Regions from separate parts of the Paenibacillus sp. FSL H8-0548 genome, predicted to be linked through region 1. Evidence: riboswitches for the same ligand, from Rfam matches in the RefSeq annotation. Region 1 holds a riboswitch; the other holds the start of a gene.
The links. Region 1 has a riboswitch for cyclic di-AMP ahead of MHI37_RS22315 (TrkH family potassium uptake protein). Riboswitches for the same ligand answer to the same signal wherever they lie in the genome.
Positions count from the first base shown of each region.

Region 2: another riboswitch for cyclic di-AMP. It lies ahead of MHI37_RS00670 (C40 family peptidase); the one in region 1 lies ahead of MHI37_RS22315 (TrkH family potassium uptake protein).

Region 1 is NZ_CP152049.1:5,139,283-5,142,904, forward strand. Features, by position in the region: gene MHI37_RS22310 (TrkA family potassium uptake protein) at 1-28, opposite strand, end outside; gene MHI37_RS22315 (TrkH family potassium uptake protein) at 41-1,381, opposite strand; cyclic di-AMP (ydaO/yuaA leader) riboswitch at 1,469-1,635, opposite strand; gene MHI37_RS22320 (CPBP family intramembrane glutamic endopeptidase) at 1,881-3,512, shown strand; gene uvrC (excinuclease ABC subunit UvrC) at 3,478-3,622, opposite strand, start outside.
Region 2 is NZ_CP152049.1:135,182-138,803, forward strand. Features, by position in the region: gene MHI37_RS00665 (deoxyribodipyrimidine photo-lyase) at 266-1,609, opposite strand; gene MHI37_RS00670 (C40 family peptidase) at 1,753-2,229, opposite strand; cyclic di-AMP (ydaO/yuaA leader) riboswitch at 2,233-2,386, opposite strand; gene MHI37_RS00675 (hypothetical protein) at 2,807-3,394, opposite strand; gene MHI37_RS00680 (hypothetical protein) at 3,528-3,622, opposite strand, start outside.

The sequences.
Region 1 (3,622 bases):
TTACAAATTGCTTCTTTTTTGTCGCCACTTACTGTATCTCCTAACCAATTGTAATTTTACCTTCTGGATACCGGTACAATTCTTTTTCTGTACGAGGCCCTAGCGCGTAAGCTAACGTCAGTGGGCCTAGTCGTCCGGCAAACATCGTAAATGCAATCACTATTTTTCCAACTGCGCTTAACTCGGGCGTAACACCTATCGATAAGCCTACCGTGCCGAATGCCGAGGTAGCTTCGAACAACAAAAACAAGAATGGCTGCTTCTCCGTCATGGACAGGACCATCGTTGCGATAATGACAAGTCCTAGTGAAATCAACGTAATCGTCAGCGCTTTAAAAATTCTATCCTTGCCGAGCCTATGCCGGAAAAACACGATGTCCTCGCGTCCGCGAATCATGGCAAGCACTGCACCGACCAAGGTCGTAAAGGTAGTCGTCTTAATCCCGCCGCCTGTGGAGCCTGGAGAGGCGCCAATAAACATCAATATAATGGTGAAGAACATCGTCGCCTGCCGCAGCGCCGTATAATCAAGCGTATTGGCACCCGCGGTCCTCGGCGTTACCGATTGGAAGAAGGAGGACAAGATTTTCCCACCAAAATCCATGGAACCAAGCGTCTTCGTATTGGAAAACTCGAATATAAAAATAACGATCGTGCCCACAGCAATTAACGTGCCCGTCATCGACAATACAACCTTGCTGTGCAATGAAAGCTTCCGTTTTTTGTTATATTCCATTAGATCCGATAGAACGATAAATCCTAAGCCGCCAGTAATAATAAGCAGCACAGCTGTTAAATTGACCATTGGGTCGGAAGCATACTCCGTTAAGCTGCGATACTCGCCAAAAATATCAAACCCGGCATTATTAAATAAGGATACCGCATGAAATGCGCCAAAATACAAGGCTCGACCAAGCGGCATATCAAAAGCAAATCGAATAGCAAAAAGCACAGCACCTGCAAGCTCAATCGTTAAGGAATAAACGATTACCCGCTGAATCAGACGCACGATGCCTTCCATACTCGTCTGATTCATCGCTTCCTGAAGCAAAAGCCGCTCACGCAGTGAAATCCTTTTGCGCAGCGCAAGTGCTACCAAGGTGGCCATCGTCATGAAGCCTAGACCGCCAAGCTGAAATAAACACATTAAGATGACTTGACCAGGAACGGAAAAATAGGTTCCCGTATCGACGACAACCAGCCCTGTCACACAAGTGGCCGACGTCGCTGTAAACAGCGCATCGAGAAAAGGCAGCCGCTGCCCCTCTACCGATGCAAATGGCATGGATAATAACAGAGCACCCAGTAATATAATAAGAGCAAACCCACTGACAAGTATCCGTGGGGGCGACCACTTTAGAACATTCCAGTTTACCTTCATTAAGCAGCCTCATCTTCGTTATGGTAAGGTAAGAAATCGCTTTTTAAGCATAAAAAAAAGCACTGAAACTCAAGTGCTCTGTGCGATGAGTCCTGTTCCAGATGCCTACGAGGTTAGCTGTCGGATTCGGGCCTGGACAGGCAGCCCTATTTTGCAGCAGGATAAATCCCGCTTTAAAAATTCACCCCATGCTGTCAATGCTGACAGCTTTATGGTTCCCCCGTTTTCCTTAGGAAATTCGGCGTAGCTATGCGATTAGTATGATGTTAACGATTATAATCCCAAAGCGGTCTTAATTTAAAGGAGGGCTTTATGACATTAAGCACGATTTTAGCTCAAAAACAGGCATGGGAAGCATACAGCCCGCCTTAAGCTTGGTGGACATCGTTATTTCGCGTGTTATTGAAGGAAATGATGCTTTTGCATTGGATAATTCAGGGATTTATATGTTAATGTTATAGGATATGCTTTTCATTATATCGATAGTTGAGGTGAACCAATGATTGATTCAATTAAGCCTAGCGAATGGAAACGTTTTCTATGGGCTGCTGTAGCTTGCTTTATTATTTATGCCGGAGTTGAGATTTATCCAATGATCTCTTCAATGATTTCCGGTGAATTGAACATGAAGGTCATTGAAAAATCCACAGCCGAGAACAGAGCCGCTGCCTTTGCTGAGAAGGAAACCGGAATAAAGGTGAAGTCAGCCAAAGCGGTACACCAAACCGATAAAATCTTTTATGGCTATTTATCCAAAAACAAGCTGCTTGAAACGTACAGCGACAAATTTGACCAAAGCTTTCCAACGGATACCTATCAGGTCGATTTGAAATTTACAAATGGCAACTACGGGCATGTATATGTTCATATGCAAAGCGAAAAAATTGTCGCATGGAATCTGAAAGTCTCTGGAGAGGAGCTAACTGAAGCCGATAAAACCAAAGATATCATCGCTTTTCTGACCGCACAAAGCTTCAGTGGTATCGATTTTAATAATAGTCAGATTAATTCAGCAGGGGAATGGCAGGGTAAGGCATCCGAGAAATACAGCATCGAAGAGGCTAAACTCGCTCTTACTGTCGATGCTATAAGCTTGAATGGTAGAACTGTGATTACTAAATATAAGCCTGCCTTCGTTGCTCCTGATGACTATATCAGCTATGTGAAAAATCAGGATAAAATAGCGGGTTACCTAACCGGCTTCGGCTACTTTTTAATGAGCTTCGTGCTATTTGTTCTCGCCATTATTTATGCCGTATTATACCGAAGATTTACATCGTTCAAATACGGAGTTATTTTGACCATCGTCTATTTTATTACATATCTAATCATGAATTTAAATGTGCTGGACGGCATTCGAGCCTCGCTCGGGGAAAATGAAATCGCTGGCCAAGCGACGATGATTACTGCAATCTTCACCGTTCTGCTAACCATACCGATGGCTGCATCCATCTACTTCTCGATCGTCGCGGGCGATGCTCTCTGGAAGGCGCAGGGCCGCTCGTTGTGGCCGCGTTTTGGACAAAAGGGCTACGGCGACTATGTTTGGCGCAGCGTCGGATTAGCTTATTTGTTCGCGATCATTCTATTCGCGGTGCAGGCCGTTATCTTTATCGGTTTAAAGCTATCGATCGGTACCTGGGATACAACAGACGTTACGCAGTCTCCGTACAATATCGGTATTTTGTGGCTCATGCCAGTGCTCGCTTGGGCTGCCGCTATTTCTGAAGAGGCTGTATTCCGCTTCTTCGGTATCGGATTATTCCGCAAATGGTTCAAAAACACGTTCGCTGCAGCGCTGCTGCCAACCTTGTTTTGGGCGCTTGGGCATGTGACCTATCCGTTCTATCCATCTTCGACAAGGTTGATCGAGCTGATCATTATCGGACTGGCGTTCAGCTTTATTTTTGTCAGATACGGCTTCATTACAGCGATGTTCACACATGCTATCTTTAACAGCATAGCCGTGGGCCTATCCTTGCTCACCATTGGCCAGGCACCAAATATCATCTCAGCCATCTTTTTCTCGGTGCTGCCTGTCATCATAGCTTTTGTACTGAAATATTTCAGCCACAAAAAAGAGAAGAAACCGCCAGTTACGACGGCTCCTCCTCATTTAGAGCAGCTATAATTTGCGAAGCTAATTTATCCCCAATAGATAGAGGCCGAAAGTCTTCGACTGAGGCCTCTTTTATTTTTTTGATCGAGCCAAAATGCTTGAGCAGCAGCTTCCGGCGCTTC
Region 2 (3,622 bases), 2.3 Mb from region 1:
GCAGCCAGATTCTTTGATTTCCTAAAACATTTAAAGGTAAGAATAAGGCCGCAAAGGCGAACACTTCGTTTCTCCATAACAATCTTCTCGCTTCGCTATAACTTCATTTTGTTAAATTCAACTTATATAGGTTCTTATTTTTTCATATTTATGTGAAAAACCTCCACAACTGCTGTTTCAAAGCTGCTGTGGAGGTTTTATTATTATTATAGATCTAAAATCAAGGCTTCTAACCAAATGACTGCGTTACATTCATTGAAGTTAATTACTTGAGTATCGTTTTGTATACCTCAATGGCTCTAGAGCGAGATGCTTTTAAATCTACGATAGCGCCGCTTTGTGGCTGATGTATCTCTTTATCAGACAGATGAGCCAAATGAGGCAGCCAGCGCCGGATGTAGCTGCCGCTGGGATCATGCGTTTGCGACTGAAGTGCTGGATTCATAATTCGGAAATAAGGCGCAGCATCGTAGCCGAGCGAAGAGCACCATAGCCAGCCTCCGCGGTTAAGTGTATTGTCATAATCGCTGAGATGATGACGGAAATGCTGCTCCCCGAGCGTAAAGGGGCAGAGCAGGTTTTTGGTTAAGAACATCGCTACAACCATTCGCAAGCGATTTGGCAGTTCTCCTGTACGGCTTAACTGGGTCATTGCGGCATCGATAATCGGAATACCTGTTGCAGCGGAAGTCCATGCTTCAAAATGCTTATCTGACAAGGCAGACAGATCTGTTTGCTGCTCGTACCTGAAATAATCATCATTATACATGGCTTGATACAAATAGAAATCTCTCCATGCAAGCTGGCGATGCCATGCTTCAGCTCCGGGCAAGCCCTGTGTTTGCTCATAAGCGTGACGCGACGAGATCGCGCCTGTATTCAAGAAGCGAGCGAGCCCGCTCGTAAGCTCCTCTGCAAAGGAATCACGGCTATCTGCATAGGAAGCAAGACGTTCACGCATGAAGCGATCGAGCCTCAGCAGCGATTTGGGCAATCCCTCAACGTTCGTACCGCCCAGTGCAGAGGATATGGAATTAGGCAGCTCAAACTGCTGTGCAATAGTGCTGTTCAATTCTTTTACAGTTGAAAGCTGCTGTATCGTTGTTTCGCCCATCGGACTATAGCATTGCAGCATAAAGCTGCTCCACATCCGGTAGAAGGGGGTAAACACCTTGTAGGTCTCTTGTCGACGCGCGAATGCTGGGAAAGCCTCGAGATCAGCAAGTGCTGCATCTGCAAGGGGCATCCAGCGACGCCCTAGACTACGAGTAACCTGCTGCAACTGCTCGTCCCGCTTACGGGCATAAGGCGTGTAGTCTGCATGGACCACAACCTCGTCAATGGGGTGGGCTTGCAGAAGCGCCTCTGTTATTAAGGCAGGGTCCCCATAGAGCACATGAAGCTCCCTGTCCTCGTTAAAATAGCTGTGCAGCAAAGATGCGGCCTGTGCCATGAAATTTCTGCCGCTATGGCTGGTTAGCCTGCCTCCGCCGATTAAAATGGGATCTATGATGAGCAAATGAATGCCGGGCGTATCCTTTTTCTTTAAATAGTCAAATGCCCGCAAATCTGCAGTACGCAAATCTTTGCGATGAATGAATAAGTACATCAAGCAGTGCTCCTTTCAGATATCGCGAAAAGCTTGGGATGAAACAGCAAAGCCGCATGTCATTTGTCGTTTCAGGACAAAAAACTGCGGCTTTGCTGAATGAGCCTACCTATAAAGTCCTTACTGCGAAGGGCCAGGTTACTCTATTTTTCGTTAGCAAATGCTTCGAAAGACTCATCATTCATGACACGACGAGCAGTCACAAAACGAGTTTCATAATAGGAAGAGTTCAGTTTGTCTGTTACAACACCTCTGCTCGAGGATGAATGAGCAAACTTACCGTCTCCAATGTAAATGCCAACGTGGGATACACTGCTATTGTTGCCACCAACGGTGTCAAAAAACACAAGATCTCCCGGAATTAGATCAGTCTTATCGACCTTCGTGCCTGCTTTGGATTGCGCAACGGAAGTACGTGGAAGCTCGATGCCCATTTTAGTGAACACATAGCTTGTAAATCCAGAGCAATCAAAGCCTTTCGACGATGTTCCACCGCTCTTGTACGGGGTACCAATCACACCATCGATAAATCCGTTCAGTTTTGAATCTGCGAACGCGCTTCCCGCTTGAAAAGCAAGAAGGAGTACGAGACCCATTAGTAATGCGGTAACCTTTTTCAATTGTGAAGCTCCTTCCAAGGCCGACGAGGTTAGCTGTGGGGTTCGGTTGAAGGCTCCCTATGATTCCTCAGACGCTGCAAAATGGATCAGACATCGGAATCAATTCACCCAAAGTGGTTCCCCCGTTTCCCCATAGGGAATTAGGCTGTTTTTTTACTGCTGTTGAGAATTATTCGATTATTTTCAATCATCTCCTGCTTTTACTGGCAAATTCTAATAATTCTCATGTAAACTTTTGGCTTATTCATTCATTAATCCGTGTTTACTGTAATAAAACCGTTGTTAGTAGTACTTTCTAACCAAATGAATGAACTCAATTTCATTTATTATGTGGATATCGTGTAAAATATACCGATTTGTCCCTTTGGGAGCATATCGCTGGACCAAGTCTAGCGGCCTATAAACGGCGGTGTTGTAACCTTTTTTGCAAAAGATTAAAAATATCTCATATGTATAAATACCTATTTCGCTAGCCGCAAGCGAAGTGCAAATAGAACAAGGAAGCTGTTCATAAGAACGGCTTCCTTGTTCAACGCAGAGTAGCTATTTTAAAATATAGGAAGTATAAGTTTCTTCATTATTTCGCAGTAATGACTTTTTCTGAGATGATCTGCGGATCCCCGTTTTTTTGCTCCATCCAGAACTGCAGCCTGTATTTGCCTGCATATTTAAAATCATAGGTGATGACCTTTGAGCTGAACCAAAACGTATCCTTCTCAACGAATTCTTTAAAGTCATTATCCTTTTGATTGCGGCTGTCAATGACAGTTTCTTTATCGTTCGGATCGACAATCATCACCTTGAAGCTATCTATCTCAAGATTTAAGTTATCGATTTGTGCCTGCACTAGAAACTTCTGAGTCGTGCCCTTATCGACTTGACCAAACATTGTACGCTTCTCGTTCATCAGAAACATATGAACATTAGGCTTCTGAATAATAAGCCTCTTCTCACTGCTTTTCCACTGGATAAAAGCCTGCAGAGGCTCACTAAGAGAGCGAATATTGATATAGATCTTATCATCCACCAGCAATCCATCGTCTGCCTGCAGCTTATTATTATTATAAAGGATGGTTACCTTCTGAAATAGTTTGTCCGCGGCAACTAATGAGCCGCCTGATAGGAGCAACGCCATCGATATTATAATGAGTTTTTTACGCATCATTTCTATATCCCCCAATTATCATTTTCTGTCAACTATTTATACATAAATTCCAACAATTAGTTGCGGTAAATAAGAAATAAAAAAGCCCCTCGCGACCACATCATTGTGGAGGAGGGGCCGTGCATGAAGTTATTCATTTCGATTGCAGGTATTCATACTGCGCTGCTATCGTCCATACTTTCATTAATGTACGAACGAGATGATAGCCTTGATGCAGAATGAGTGCGA